DNA from 2 places in the Pseudobutyrivibrio sp. JW11 genome. Region 2 is predicted to be linked to the other one. Evidence: predicted binding sites of a transcription regulator. Region 2 holds the regulator's gene; the other holds the start of a gene.
What was found. Region 2 encodes NrdR, which represses ribonucleotide reductase genes. Its sites were predicted from a motif close to CACAANATNTTGTG; they were not measured.

Region 1 (7,880 bases), on a different contig from region 2:
AATGGTTGTTTTGGGGAGAATTTTAGCTTTACTTATTGGCTATTGTTTTGGAATGATTTTGATGGGATATCTCATCGGTAAATCTAAGAATATTGATTTAACAAAGGTTGGTAGTGGTAACGTTGGTTCCACTAACACCATGAGAACTCTTGGAGTTCCTGCAGGTCTTGCTACACTTGCTTGGGACTGCCTTAAGTGCGTAGTAGCGGTATTTTTTGTTTGGTTGATTTTTGGACGTTTTGTAGAAAACGTTAACATTTACATGGTATATGCAGGCCTTGGCTGTGTGCTTGGTCATGATTTCCCATGTTACATGCATTTTAAAGGTGGAAAGGGCGTTGCATCTACACTTGGTTTTATCATCGCACTTTTCCCAATGGGTCTTCCAATTCCAGCATGTGTATTTATAGCGATTGTTGCACTTACTCGCTATGTATCACTTGGTTCTATCATTGGTGAGCTTTCATTTGCAATCGAGATGCTTATCGGTGCCAAGATGGGACTTTTAGATGGCAAATTTGAAGGAGCACAGCTTAAGGAAGCACTTGTTATTTGCTGCTTAGTATCTGCACTTTCAATTGCACTTCACCATGCAAATATTGGACGTCTAATCAATGGAAAAGAGAACAAATTCTCATTCCATCCAGAAACGAGGGCATAATGGCAAGAATTAGTGTTTTAGGTGCAGGAAGCTGGGGTATAGCCCTTGCTGTAATGCTTGACAAAAATGGTCATGAAGTAGAGGTTTGGTCACATCGTCAGTCACAGGTTGATCAGATGAACGACACCCATACCAGTGACAAAATAAAGGGAGTTAAGCTTCCAGAATCTATGAAGTTTACTGCAGATATTGAGTCTGCAGCAAAGTTCGCTGATGTTATTTTGATGGCAGTTCCATCAAAAGCAACTAGAGAGACAGCTGAAAAGATTAAATCCTTTGTTAATCCAAATCAGATTTTCATTACTGTTACAAAGGGTATTGAGGAAGATACTCTTTTCACACAGACAGAAATTCTGGAGGATGTGCTAGGAAAAGATAAACGTATATGCGTATTATCTGGCCCAAGCCATGCTGAGGAGGTTGTTGTATTCAAGCCTACACTTGTAGTTGCTGGTTCAACAGACCGTCAGACAGCGCTTTTTGTTCAGAATCTTTTCATGAACAAATATTTCAGAGTTTATTCATCACCAGATGTTAAGGGTATAGAGGTTGGTGCTGCGTTGAAAAACGTTATCGCACTTGCTGCTGGTATGTCAGATGGCCTTGGTTTTGGCGACAATGCAAAGGCTGCTCTTATTACTCGTGGTATCAAGGAAATCTCTGCACTTGCAGTTGCAATGGGCGGCCAGGCTGAGACATTATCAGGTCTTACAGGTGTCGGTGATTTGATTGTTACATGCTCATCTATTCATTCTAGAAACAGAATGGCTGGTTACTATATTGGCCAGGGTATGAGCAAAGATGAGGCTATGGAAAAGGTTGCCATGGTTGTAGAAGGCGTATATTCTGCAAAGGCGGCAAAGAAGCTTGCAGAGAAATACAATATCGAAATGCCTATCGTAGATATCGTAAATGCGGTTCTTTTCGATGGACTTGCTGCAAAGGATGCAGTATATGAGCTGATGACTCGTTCTAAGAAGGATGAAACATCAGATTTAGAGTGGGAGTGTTGTGGTGTTTAAAAGATGCAAGGAATGGTTACACTTCTTCGGTGTAACCTTTTTTATTTTAGGAATTATTGTATTATGTTCGGCTGGAATCATGGTTTTTAGTCACATTAGTGCTACATCAGGAAAAAACGATTCCAAAGCTGATGGTTTTACAATTGATTATTATGAAGTAAATCTGGATGTAAACACAAAGAATCAGATTCATGTTACAGAAAACATCGGTGTTAATTTCTATGAAACTGGGCATCATGGGATTTTTCGTTTTGTTCCAGAATGGCTTAAATATACCTCAAAGGATGGTAAAACTAAATCTAGACGAGGAGTTATAACAAATCTACGTTGCGAAAATGAAGACTATGAAGTAGATACCATTAAAGGCAAGCAAAGAGTCAAAATTGGAAGCGCATATGAAACCTTAGATACAGGAATCCATGAGTATGTGATTTCATATGACTATGATATGGGCGGAGATATTTATAAGGGCTTCGACGAACTGATTTTTCATGCTTTTGGTGATTACTGGGGCACAGAAATAAATGGAGCCAAGGTCACTATAAATTTGCCAAAGAAGATTGATGATACAAGCACTGTTAATTTCTTTGCAGATAAAAAGCGTAAGAAGGATATTACTTCTTACGTGGATTACACAGTCGATGGCAATACTATTACAGCTCAGGTTTCAAATGACTATAAGCTTAATGGTGCACTTACTGTGGATGTGGAGTTGCCTGACGGTTATTTTGAAGCAGCTCAGGTTAATTACAAGACAAAGGCATTTATCCTAAGCGCATTGTGTATGCTTAGTCTTTTAGTTAGCTTTTTCTTCTGGAATAAAAACAAAGACAGTGATTTGTTTGATAAAGGTGATGTGTCAGGAATTAATGTTGGTGGACTTGAAGCTGTTGAAATGGGATATATTTACGGTGGAAGTGGCCAACTGTTACTTATCACAGTAATCATTCAGCTGGCAACCAAAGGGTATATCCGAATCAAGAATCCAAGCAGCAAAAAGAAGCTGACATTACAAAAAGTAAACAAGAGCGAGGTCGCATTGTCCGATGCAGAAAAGCTTGTATATGACGGGCTTTTTAAAAATGGTACCAATGTAATTCCGGCTGAGGATACTCGTATCCGTAAGCTCAATAGTAAGCTTAATAAAATGTTAGAGGAGAAATTCGATTCTAAGATTTACAATATTGCATCCTATGTTGAGTTTATGATTTCAAGCTTTTTGTTTTTGATTTCTTCAATAGGGATATGCGTTGCCTATATTTGGTCAGAGGATATGGATCCAACCCTTAGATGGTTCTTTTTACCTGCTTTTTTATCAATAATAGCTACTGGCATTTTTGCAGTCAAAACTCCTAAAAAATCTGCTTATGGTGAAGAGCTTATAGCTAGGATAGAAGCATACAAGAATTATCTATCTACTATCAAGAAGCAGGATCTAGAGGCTAAGATAAAAGACGACCAGGATTACTTTGATGAGGTTCTTCCTTATGCTTTTATTTTTGGCATATCCAAAAAGCTCGTACAGAAATATGATTACACTGCAAATGCAACAAATAGATATATTAAATATACAGATAATATAACAAGCTCTGTATATTACACTGATACATCTACAAGTAGCTCGAGCTCTAGTTCTAGTTCTAGCTCAGGATGTGGCGGCGGATGCTCATCTTGTGGTGGTGGATGTTCTTCTTGCGGCGGAGGCGGCTCATGGTAAGAGAATTTGTATTGCAATGGCATATCAGTGAAAGCTGCAATCTTAAATGCTTACATTGTTATCAAGAAGGTCATGTACCTGTTTCACTTAATAGTGAGCAGCTTTTGGGTATTTTAAATCAATACAGACAGCTTCTTAAGGAGCAGAAAATCAAAGGACATATTAATATAACAGGAGGGGAACCACTGTGTTCTCCTCATTTTTTTGAGCTCTTAGAAGAGTTTAAGAAGGATAGTGATTTATATAGTTTCTCGATTCTTACAAATGGCACTCTTATCACGGATGAGATAGCAAAAAGGATTGCCAGTTATGGCCCAGAATATGTTCAGGTGAGCCTGGAAGGCAGCAAGAAAACTAACGACTATATAAGAGGCAAGGGTGTTTATTCTAAAGTGGCAAAGGCTGTAAAGCTGCTGAAAAAGTACAATGTTTATGTTTCTTTGTCTTTTACTGCAACGGCTCTCAATTATAAGGAGCTGCCAAATGTTGTTAAGTTTGCAAAAAGATATGGAGTGGACACTGTATGGTCGGATAGATATATTCCATTGAATTCTCCAGAGGTTAACCTTTGCATGAATAAAGAGCAAACGAAAGAGTACCTTGATATGATCACAAGGGAGAGCTTTGCGCTAAGAAGACAGGGCTGTAAAACAGAAGTAGCGCTATATCGTGCTCTGCAATTTTTAAAGACAAATAATCTGCCTTATTCCTGCACAGCAGGAGATACCTTGCTGACTGTCATGGAAAATGGCGATTTAGTTCCTTGTAGACGTATGCCTATAGTGGTTGGAAATCTGCTTGATGACAATATGCTTGACCTTTACAACAACTCTGATGTGTTAAAGTCGCTTAGAGCAGATACCACACCTGATGACTGTAGTGATTGCGATTACAGCTCATTCTGCAAGGGTGGCTTGAAATGTCTTACTTATGCCACCTATGGTGATTTAAATCACAAAGATGTAGGGTGTTATTATGACTAAATTGTGAAACTTTATTTTGTGGTACAGAAGTCTATTGACTACTAGATAATGTGGTGGTAGTATAATTCTATCAACACAATATCTAGTAGTTTTTGTTTTAAATCAACTAGATATTGACTGAATATTATATACAATACGATTCATTTTTATATAAAACCCGGAGGCGGAACATGAAAAGATATGTAGTTAAAAAGGATGGTTCACTTGAACCATTTGATGTGCAAAAAGTTGTAGAAGCTGTTGGAAAATCTGCTACACGCGTACTTGTAAAATTTACTCCTGAGCAGGAAAAGTTTATCTGTCAATTCGTTGAAGAAAGAGTGGAGGAACTTGGCCTTGAGAAAATTGAAATTGCGCAAATGCATAACATTGTTGAGGGTGCTTTGGAACGTGTTAACCCTATGGTTGCGAAATCTTACCGCGATTACCGCAATTACAAGCAGGATTTTGTCCAGATGTTGGATGATGTTTATAAGAAGTCTCAAAACATCATGTATATCGGTGACAAGGAGAATTCAAATACTGATTCTGCGCTTGTATCCACAAAACGTTCTTTGATTTTCAATGAGCTTAATAGAGAGCTTTACAAGAAATTCTTCCTTACAACTGAGGAAGTTCAGGCTATTCGTGATGGCTATATCTACATCCACGATATGAACGCCAGAAGAGACACAATGAACTGTTGTCTTTTCGATGTAAAGTCAGTTCTTGAGGGCGGCTTTGAAATGGGTAACATTTTCTACAACGAGCCAAAGAGCTTGGATGTAGCATTTGATGTTATCGGTGATATCGTTCTTTCTGCTGCAAGCCAGCAGTACGGTGGTTTCACTATTCCTCAGGCTGATCAGATTCTTGAAAAATATGCTCAGAAATCATTTGATAAATACATGGAAAAATACATTGCCCTTGGCATTGGTGAGGAAAAGGCTCACGAAGTATCAATGGCAGAAGTAGAAAGAGAAATGGAGCAGGGCTTCCAGGGATGGGAGTACAAGTTCAACACAGTTGCATCTAGCCGTGGTGACTATCCATTTATCACTGTTACAATTGGTCTTGGTACATCAGTATTTGCAAAGATGGCATCAAAGGCATGCTTAAAGGTTCGTTCAATCGGCCAGGGAAAGCCAGGCTTTAAAAAGCCAGTTCTTTTCCCTAAGATTGTATTCCTTTACGATGAAAATCTTCACGGCCCTGGTAAGGAGCTTGAGGATGTTTTCGAAGCAGGTATCGATTGCTCGCGCAAGACAATGTATCCTGATTGGCTTTCTCTTACAGGCGAGGGCTACATTGCCAGCATGTACAAGAAATATGGCAAGGTAATTTCACCTATGGGATGTCGTGCATTCCTTTCACCTTGGTACGAAAAGGGCGGCATGAAGCCAGCTGATGAAAATGATGAGCCAGTATTTATTGGCCGTTTCAATATTGGTGCGGTTTCTCTTCACTTGCCAATGATTCTTGCAAAGTCACGTCAGGAATCAAAGGATTTCTACGAAGTGCTTGATTACTATCTTGAAATGATTAGAAAGCTTCACATTCGTACATATGCATACCTTGGAGAAATGCGTGCTAGCACAAATCCACTTGCATACTGCGAGGGCGGCTTCTACGGTGGACACCTTGGTTTCCACGACAAGATTAAGCCACTTCTTAAGGCTGCAACTGCTTCATTTGGTATTACTGCATTTAACGAGCTTCAGGAGCTTTACAATGGCAAATCTCTTGTAGAAGACGGAGAGTTCGCTATCGAGGTTCTTAAGCATATTAATGAAAAAGTAAATCAGTTCAAGGAGGAGGATGGCAATCTTTATGCTATCTACGGCACACCAGCTGAGAACCTCTGTGGACTTCAGGTAAAGCAGTTTAGAAACAAATATGGAATCGTTGAGAATGTATCTGACAGAGAGTACGTTTCAAACTCATTCCACTGTCACGTTACAGAAGACATCACACCAATTGAAAAGCAGGATTTGGAAGGCAGATTCTGGGAGCTTTCAAACGGTGGAAAGATTCAGTACGTTCGTTACCCAATCAATTACAACCGCGACGCTGTAAAGACACTTGTTCGTCGCGCTATGGCAAAGGGCTTCTACGAAGGCGTTAACCTTTCCCTTTCATACTGTGACGATTGTGGTCACGAGGAATTAGAGATGGATGTTTGCCCAGTTTGCGGCAGCAAGAATCTTACAAAAATTGACCGTATGAATGGATACTTGTCATATTCACGTGTAAAGGGAGATACACGTTTGAATGAGGCAAAGATGGCAGAGATTGCTGATCGTAAATCAATGTAAAGGACTTGAAGAATATGAATTACCATAACATTACAAAGGATGACATGCTCAACGGTGACGGCCTTCGTGCTGTACTTTGGGTGGCTGGCTGTGATCATCATTGTAAGGAGTGTCAGAACCCGGTTACTTGGGATCCTGATGGAGGACTTAAATTTGATCAGGCTGCAAAGGATGAATTATACGAGGTCTTATCTCGCGACTATATATCAGGCATAACATTTAGTGGCGGAGATCCACTTTATCCTGGCAATCGTCAGGAAGTGACGGAGCTTGCCCGGGAGATTAGGGAGAGATTTCCCGGCAAGACCGTCTGGCTTTACACAGGCTTCACTTATGAAGAAATAAAATCTCTGGAAATTATGGAATATTTGGATGTTCTGGTTGACGGAGAATTTGAAATTGATAAGATAGATTTGCAGGCAAAATGGAGAGGAAGTATCAATCAGCGTGTTATTGATGTTCCACAGACTAGAAAGCTTGGACAAATCGTTTTGCATGTAGATTAATAAATGGAGAATAAAAATGAATATTAATATTTTGCGTATGACTGATTCTGCAAAGCTTCCTGAGCGTGGCTCAGTATCAGCAGCTGGTTATGATTTATTTGCTGATGTTGCAGAGGATGTTACTATTGCGCCACACGAGACCAAGATGATTGGCACAGGTCTTGCGATGGAGATTCCTGAAGGGTATTTCGGAGGCATTTTTGCTCGTTCCGGATTATCTGCAAAGGAAGGTCTTCGACCAGCAAACTGTGTTGGCGTGGTAGATTCTGATTACAGGGGAGAAATAAAGGTTGCCCTTCACAACGATGGAGAGCAGGCTAGAGTTATTACACCAGCTGAAAAGATTGCTCAGCTTGTGGTTGTACCATTTTTATCTGTTGACTTTAATGAGGTTTCAAATTTATCTGATACCGCTAGAGGAGAAGGCGGATTTGGTTCCACTGGAAAACATTAGTATTTATTACGTTGGCGCCTGGTTTTGTACCAGACGCCTTTCAGCGTTTTTATAAATTATATCGAAAGAGAGTATGATTTTATGGCAAACAAAGTTACTTATGATGCCAGCAGTATATCTGTTTTAGAAGGTCTTGAGGCTGTTAGAAAAAGACCCGGCATGTATATTGGTTCAACATCACGAAAGGGCTTGAACCATCTTATATATGAGATAGTGGACAACTCAGTAGATGAGCATTTGGCC
Region 2 (7,880 bases):
CAGAAGTACATGGACAAGGTTAATGCAAAGCTTGGTACAGATTACAAGCTTTTCAACTACTATGGTGCTGCTGACGCTGACAGAATCATCATCGCTATGGGTTCTATCAACGACGTTGCAGAAGAAGTTATCGATTACTTAAACGCACACGGAGAGAAGGTTGGTGTACTTAAGGTACGTCTTTACAGACCATGGTCTTCAGAGGCATTCCTTTCAGCACTTCCTAAGACAGTTAAGAAGATTGCTATCCTTGATAGAACAAAGGAGCCAGGTGCTCTTGCAGATCCACTTTACCTTGATGTTGCTACAACACTTCGTGAAGCAGGTCTTAACGACATTACAATTTGTGGTGGTAGATATGGTCTTGGATCAAAGGATACTCCACCTTCATCAGTATTCGCTGTATACAAGGAACTCGAGAAGGATGCTCCAAAGGCTAGATTTACAATCGGTATCGTAGATGATGTTACTAACCTTTCACTTCCAGAGGTTAAGCCAGCTCCTATTACATCAGCTCCTGGTACAAAGGAGTGCAAGTTCTGGGGTCTTGGTGGTGATGGTACTGTAGGTGCTAACAAGAACTCTACAAAGATCATCGGTGACCACACAGATAAGTACATCCAGGCATACTTCCAGTATGATTCAAAGAAGACTGGTGGTGTTACAATTTCTCACTTGAGATTTGGTGACAACCCAATCAAGTCTCCATACTATATCAACCAGGCTGACTTCGTTGCTTGCCACAACCCAGCATACGTTACACAGGGCATGAAGATGGTTCAGGACGTTAAGCCAGGCGGAGTATTCATGATTAACTGCCAGTGGTCAGATGAGGAGCTCGAGCAGCACCTTAACGCTGAGGCAAAGAAGTACATCGCTGACAACAACATCCAGCTTTACACAATCAACGCTATCGACAAGGCTATCGAAATCGGTATGGGTAAGCGTACAAACACAATCCTTCAGTCAGCTTTCTTCAAGCTTGCTGATGTAATGCCTATCGACCAGGCTGTTGAGTACATGAAGGCAGCTGCTAAGAAGTCATACGGCAAGAAGGGTGACGATGTTGTTCAGATGAACTACAACGCTATCGATGCTGGTGTTGACGCTGTACATAAGGTAAATGTTCCAGATTCATGGAAGAACCCTACTCCAGACGCTCCTAAGGCTGAGCTTGAGGGTCGTCCAGAGCTCGTTAAGATGGTTAAGAATCTCCTTGAGCCTATCTCTAAGATGGATGGTGATTCACTTCCAGTTTCTGCATTCGTTGGCAACCCTAACGGACAGTTCGAGCTTGGTGCTTCTGCATATGAGAAGCGTGGTACAGCAGTAACAGTTCCTACATGGGATGAGACAAAGTGTATCCAGTGTAACCAGTGTGCATTCGTATGTTCACATGCTACAATCCGTCCATTCCTTCTTACAGAGGACGAGGTTAAGGCAGCTCCAGCAAACATCAAGCTTGCTGATACAAAGCCAAAGGCTTCTGAGCTTAAGTACACAATGTCTGTATCTCCACTTGACTGTATGGGATGTGGTGAGTGTACAACTGTATGTCCAGTTGGTGCTATCACAATGGTTCCACAGGCAGAAGAAGCAGACGAGCAGCCAGTATTCAACTACTTAGTAGCTAATGTTGGACGTAAGGAAGCAGCAGGTTCTGACCTTACAGTTAAGGGCTCACAGTTCAACCAGCCACTCCTTGAGTTCTCAGGATCATGTGCAGGTTGTGCAGAGACTTCATACGCTAGACTTATTACACAGCTCTTTGGTGAGCATATGTATATTTCAAACGCTACAGGATGTTCTTCAATTTGGGGTGGTCCTGCAGCTACATCACCATTCACAGTAAACAAGGATTCTAAGAAGGGTCCAGCATGGTGTAACTCACTCTTCGAGGACAACGCTCAGCATGGTATGGGTATGGAAGTAGGACAGAAGTACCTCCGCGAGCGCGCTATCGAGTCTGCTAAGAAGGCAGCTGAGGCTGGTTCTGCAGAGCTTAAGGCAGCATTTGCTAAGTTCGAAGAGACAATCAACAGCACACGTGAGAACGGTGCAGCAACAGACGTACTCGTAGCTGAGCTCGAGAAGAACGGTTCTGAGGACGCTAAGGCAGCACTTGCTCTTAAGGATTACCTCGCTAAGAAGTCTGTATGGATCTTCGGTGGTGACGGTTGGGCATACGATATCGGATTCGGCGGTCTTGATCACGTACTTGCTTCTGGTGAGAACGTTAACGTTATGGTATTCGATACAGAGATGTACTCTAACACAGGTGGACAGGCTTCTAAGGCTTCTAACATCGGTGAAGTTTGCCAGTTCGCTGCATCAGGTAAGGAGATGTCTAAGAAGTCTCTTTCTGAGATCGCTATGTCATACGGCTATGTATATGTAGCACAGATCGCTCTTGGTGCTAACATGGCTCAGGCTGTTAAGGTCCTTGCTGAGGCAGAAGCTTACAACGGACCTTCACTTATCATCGGATATGCTCCATGTGAGCTTCACGGTGTTAAGGGTGGTATGAACCACTGCCAGGATGAGATGAAGAAGGCTGTAGAGGCTGGTTACTGGAACCTCTTCTCATTCAACCCAGACCTTAAGAAGGAAGGAAAGAATCCATTCACTCTTACTTCTAAGGAAGGTGACTACAGCAAGTATCAGGACTTCCTTGCAAACGAGACACGTTACTCTCGTCTTACAAAGGCATTCCCAGAGCGTGCTGAGAAGCTCTTCGCACTCAACGAGGAGACAGCTAAGGAGCGTTACGCTCACCTTAAGAAGTTAGTAGATCTTTACTCATAAGATTTAACTTTTTACCCCGCACATAAATGTGCGGGGTTTTTTGTTGCGTTCTTTAACGGTGTTTGATAAAATATAACTATATATTGTGTAGAGGTAGCACAGTAACTAACAAGCTATTGTTATACTCAAGCGAGACGTGTTGTCGAGCGGAGTATAATTATGCTTGTGAGTGTAACTGTGCGAGCCGTAGACTAGGATTTTTAGGGAGGGTTTTATGAAGTGTCCTTTTTGTGGTAGTAATGATACTAGCGTAATTGACTCAAGACCTGCAGATGACAACACATCAATCAGACGTAGACGTTCATGTCCAGAGTGTGGCAAGCGTTTTACAACATACGAAAAGGTAGAAACAATTCCTTTGATCGTTATTAAAAAGGATAATAACCGCGAGCCATACGACAGAACCAAGATTGAAAAAGGCGTACTTATTGCATGCCGTAAGCGTCCTGTTGCTGCAGCTCAGATTTCAAAAGTAGTAGACGAAATCGAAACAGAAATCTTTTCATTAGAAGAAAAAGAGATTCCTAGCACAAAAATCGGAGAGATTGTTATGGAACATCTTGAGACGGTTGATCCTGTTGCTTATGTGCGTTTCGCATCAGTTTACCGTGAGTTTAAGGATGTTGATACATTCATGGATGAGTTAAAGAGGGTATTAGATAAATAAACTCATTTTGTAGAAGGGGTTAAGTATTTGCTTATCTGGCCGATATAAGATATGTAAGCAAATATGGAGAGTTATTTTTAATGAACATTTCAGGAATTCGCCCATCGATTGGGTTTTATGATCAAAATTCCATAAGAATAAGGCCTGAACTTAGTTCAATGTCTGTTGAAGAAACTGTTACAGACATTCCCGAGGAGTCTTCATCAGCCTCAGTTACTGAAGAGGACATTGCAGCCGCTAGAAGCAATCAGACATTTGGTTCTTACGACTTTGCTACTCAGTACAAGCCAGGCACTGTATACGATATGAAGGGATCAGATAGCGATATCAAATCACTTGATGTTGAAAAGGCAGTCAGCGACATGGAAAAGGATTCAGCAATTCATCGATATCAGTATTTCGTAGCTAATAAAGCTACATCAACTTCAGAGACTACACCAGTCAGAGGAACGGAAAATTTCTCATTATAATAGCATTTTATGAGCACATCAATTGATGTGCTCTTTTTATTGTGCTAAAATCGAGCCTATGAGTAAAAGAAATTTATATCCAAAAGACTATATTAAAAGCACATACGATATCGACTTTGTTAAATTATACGAAGAAGGATATCGTGGAGTTATTTTTGATGTGGACAATACACTTGTTCCGCACAACGCGCCAGCGGATGATAGAGCAAAAGCTTTATTTAAGGAACTTCATGAAATAGGCTTTCAGGCGTTGCTTCTATCTAATAACAAAGAACCAAGAGTAAAGACCTTTAAAGAGGCAGTAGAATACTGTACTTACATTTATAAGGCAGGCAAGCCAGGCACAGCTGGCTATAAAAAGGCTATGGAGCAGATGGGCACAGATGTTACAAGCACAATCTTCGTAGGAGATCAGATTCTCACAGATGTGTGGGGCGCTAATCGTGCAGGCATTCGTTCAGTAATGGTTCAGCCAGTTAAAAAATGGCACGAAGAAATCCAGATTATCTTTAAAAGATTTTTGGAAGCCATCATTCTTATTGGTTATAAGATTTATAAATTATATGGAACAGACATAAATAAAGTACCTACTAAAAGTTCAAAAGGAGAATAAAAATGAAAATCGTAATTGCAAATGATCATGCAGCTGTAGATTTAAAAAAAGAGGTAAAGGAATATATTGAAAGCCTTGGACATGAGGTTATTAATATAGGAACAGATTCAAACGAAAGCTGTCATTATCCAGAGTACGGTGCAAAGGCCGCTCGCATGGTTGCTTCAGGAGAGGTTGACTTGGGAGTTCTTATCTGCGGTACAGGTGTTGGTATTTCACTTGCAGCCAACAAAATCAAAGGCATTCGTTGCGGCGTTTGTTCAGAGACTACAACAGCTCGTCTTATCCGTCAGCACAACAATGCAAACATGATTGCTTTTGGCGCTAGAATCGTTGGAAGCGAGCTTGCAAAGGATATCGTTAAAAGCTTCTTAGAGGCAGAATTCGAAGGCGGCGGAAGACATCAGACAAGAATTGATATGATAACAGCTATTGAAAATGAGGCTTAAGTCTGATATAATTTGTCAGTCTGCGTAGTATAACGTACATAAAAGACTTTATAGTCTACCTATATATATGTTAGAGGAGGAATATTAATAAATGAACGTACAGGTAGAAAATCTTGAAAAGAACATGGCAAAGCTCACTATCACAGTTGATGCAGCTGAGTTAGAAAAGGCTATTACAAAGGCATATAATAAGCAGAAAAACAGCATCTCTGTTCCTGGTTTCCGTAAGGGAAAGGTACCACAGAACATGGTTGAAAAGATGTATGGTGCAGAGATTTTCTATGAGGACGCTGCTAATATTATTATGCAGGATACATATCCACAGGCTTATGACGAGTCAAAGCTTGATATCGTATCTCAGCCAAAGATTGATATTACTCAGCTCGAAAAGGGCAAGGACTTCATCTACACAGCAGAAGTTGCTGTAAAGCCAGAAGTTAAGCTTGGTAAGTACAAGGGTGTATCTGTAACAAAGATCGATTCAAAGGTTACAGCTACAGAAGTTAACAACACAATTAAGGCAGAGCTTGAGAGAGCTGCTCGTACAGTTACAAAGACAGGCAAGGCTGCTAAGGGTGACACAGCTGTTATCGATTTCGAAGGCTTCATCGATGGTGTTGCATTCGAAGGTGGTAAGGGCGAGAATTATGACCTTGAGCTTGGTTCAGGTTCATTCATCCCTGGTTTCGAAGATCAGCTTATCGGCCACAAGGCTGGTGAGGATGTAGACGTTGAGGTTACATTCCCTGAGAACTATCAGGCAGAGGATCTTGCAGGTAAGCCAGCAGTATTTAAGTGCCACATCCACGAAGTAAAGGGTAAGGATATCCCTAAGCTTGATGACGAGTATGTAGCAGATACTACAGAGTTCGAAACAGTAGAAGAGTACAAGGCTTCTGTTAAGGAACGTCTTGAGAACAATAAGAAGGCAGAAGGCCGTCGTGCACAGGAAGACGAAGCTATCGCAAAGATCGTTGAGGATTCAGAGATGGAAATCCCTGATGCAATGCTTGACTATCAGGTAGAAAACATGATCAACGACTTCGCTAACAACATGGCACAGCAGGGTCTTTCACTTCAGCAGTACATGCAGTTCACAGGTATGACAATGGATTCATTCCGTGAGCAGGTTCGCCCAGATGCACTTTCACGTACACAGTCTTCACTTGTACTTGAGGCAATTGCAAAGGCAGAAAACATCGAAGTAGCTGATGCTGACGTTGATGCTAAGCTTGAGGAAATGTCTAAGCAGTACGGCATGGAGCTTGATCAGATCAAGAACCTTGTTGGCGAGTCTGAGAAGGAGTCTATGAAGAAGGATATTGCTATCGAAAAGGCAATCGAGCTTATCATGGACAACGTTAAGGAATCTGCTAGAAAGAAGGCTACAAAGAAGGCTGATGATGCTGAGGCAGATGCAGCTGAGGAGAAGCCAGCAAAGAAGACAACAGCTAAGAAGACTACTACAAAGAAGACAACAAAGAAGGCTGATGACGCAGAATAATTAGTGTCTGACATCTTATAAAAGTATTAAAATTTTGTAAAATCAAAGACATTAGATTTAAAAACATATATAATATCCTTGTGTTGAAAAACATCTAGGAAGTTAATACACTAGCCTGAGCATACGCTCGGGCTAGGTTTATATTCGAAGGAGGACAAAAATGGCTACAATTCCTTATGTCATTGAACAGAATTCTCGTGGAGAGCGTTCTTATGATATTTATTCACGTCTTTTAAAGGATCGTATCGTATTTTTAGGTGAGGAGGTCAACGAAACTACAGCATCTCTTACAGTTGCTCAGCTTCTTTTCCTTGAGTCAGAGGATCCTAGCAAGGATATTCATCTTTACATCAATAGCCCAGGCGGTAGCGTTACAGCTGGTATGGCTATTTACGACACAATGCAGTACATCAAGTGTGATGTATCTACAATCTGCATCGGTATGGCTGCTTCTATGGGCGCATTCCTTCTTGCAGGTGGACAGAAGGGCAAGCGTTTTGCACTTCCAAATTCAGAGGTTATGATTCACCAGCCACTTGGCGGAGCTAAAGGACAGGCTACTGAAATCGAAATCGCTGCAAAGAACATCTTAAAGACTAGAGAAAAGCTCAACCGTATGCTTGCTGAAAACACAGGAAAGCCATACGAGCAGGTTTGTGCTGATACAGAGCGTGATCATTGGCTTGATGCTCAGGAAGCACTTGATTATGGTCTTATTGATGAGATTATTACAAAGAAGAACTAATTCACCGATATATAGTTAGTAGGGGTAGTTAGAGTTTAAAGAGGTAATTATGGCAAGAAACGATGATAGAGTTCGTTGTTCTTTCTGCGGAAAGACACAAAATCAGGTTCGCAAGCTTATTGCAGGACCAAATGGTGCATTTATCTGTGACGAGTGCGTAGATATCTGCCAGGAAATTATCGTAGAAGAGTTAGACGACTTCGGTCCAGCTCCTGAGACTGATTCAATCGAAATCAATCTTCAGAAGCCAGAGGACATGAAGGCTTTTCTTGATCAGTATGTTATTGGTCAGGACGAGGCAAAGAAGGTTCTTTCTGTAGCGGTATACAATCATTACAAGCGCATCATGGCTAATCCAGATGACATCGATGTTGAGCTTCAGAAGAGTAACGTTCTTATGCTTGGACCTACAGGTTCAGGAAAGACTCTTTTGGCGCAGACATTAGCACGTGTACTTGGTGTTCCATTTGCGATTGCAGATGCAACAACACTTACAGAGGCTGGATATGTTGGTGAGGATGTTGAAAACATTCTTTTAAAGCTTATTCAGGCTGCTGATTTTGATGTAAAGAAAGCAGAAATCGGTATCGTTTATATTGATGAGATTGATAAGATTACAAAGAAATC

Region 1: a site for NrdR is predicted at 4,458-4,471, ahead of nrdD (anaerobic ribonucleoside-triphosphate reductase). Genes of this name have one in related genera too.

Annotation. Positions count from the first base shown of each region.
Region 1 is NZ_FOWB01000002.1:317,028-324,907, reverse strand. Features, by position in the region: gene der (ribosome biogenesis GTPase Der) at 1-2, shown strand, start outside; gene plsY (glycerol-3-phosphate 1-O-acyltransferase PlsY) at 2-661, shown strand; gene BM102_RS03785 (NAD(P)H-dependent glycerol-3-phosphate dehydrogenase) at 661-1,683, shown strand; gene BM102_RS03780 (DUF2207 domain-containing protein) at 1,676-3,400, shown strand; gene BM102_RS03775 (radical SAM/SPASM domain-containing protein) at 3,394-4,383, shown strand; gene nrdD (anaerobic ribonucleoside-triphosphate reductase) at 4,554-6,677, shown strand; gene nrdG (anaerobic ribonucleoside-triphosphate reductase activating protein) at 6,692-7,183, shown strand; gene dut (dUTP diphosphatase) at 7,200-7,637, shown strand; gene BM102_RS03755 (DNA gyrase/topoisomerase IV subunit B) at 7,719-7,880, shown strand, end outside.
Region 2 is NZ_FOWB01000005.1:55,079-62,958, forward strand. Features, by position in the region: gene nifJ (pyruvate:ferredoxin (flavodoxin) oxidoreductase) at 1-2,805, shown strand, start outside; gene nrdR (transcriptional regulator NrdR) at 3,020-3,472, shown strand; gene BM102_RS06700 (hypothetical protein) at 3,553-3,942, shown strand; gene BM102_RS06705 (YqeG family HAD IIIA-type phosphatase) at 4,001-4,555, shown strand; gene rpiB (ribose 5-phosphate isomerase B) at 4,558-5,004, shown strand; partial or broken gene tig (trigger factor) at 5,096-6,418, shown strand; gene clpP (ATP-dependent Clp endopeptidase proteolytic subunit ClpP) at 6,669-7,253, shown strand; gene clpX (ATP-dependent Clp protease ATP-binding subunit ClpX) at 7,300-7,880, shown strand, end outside.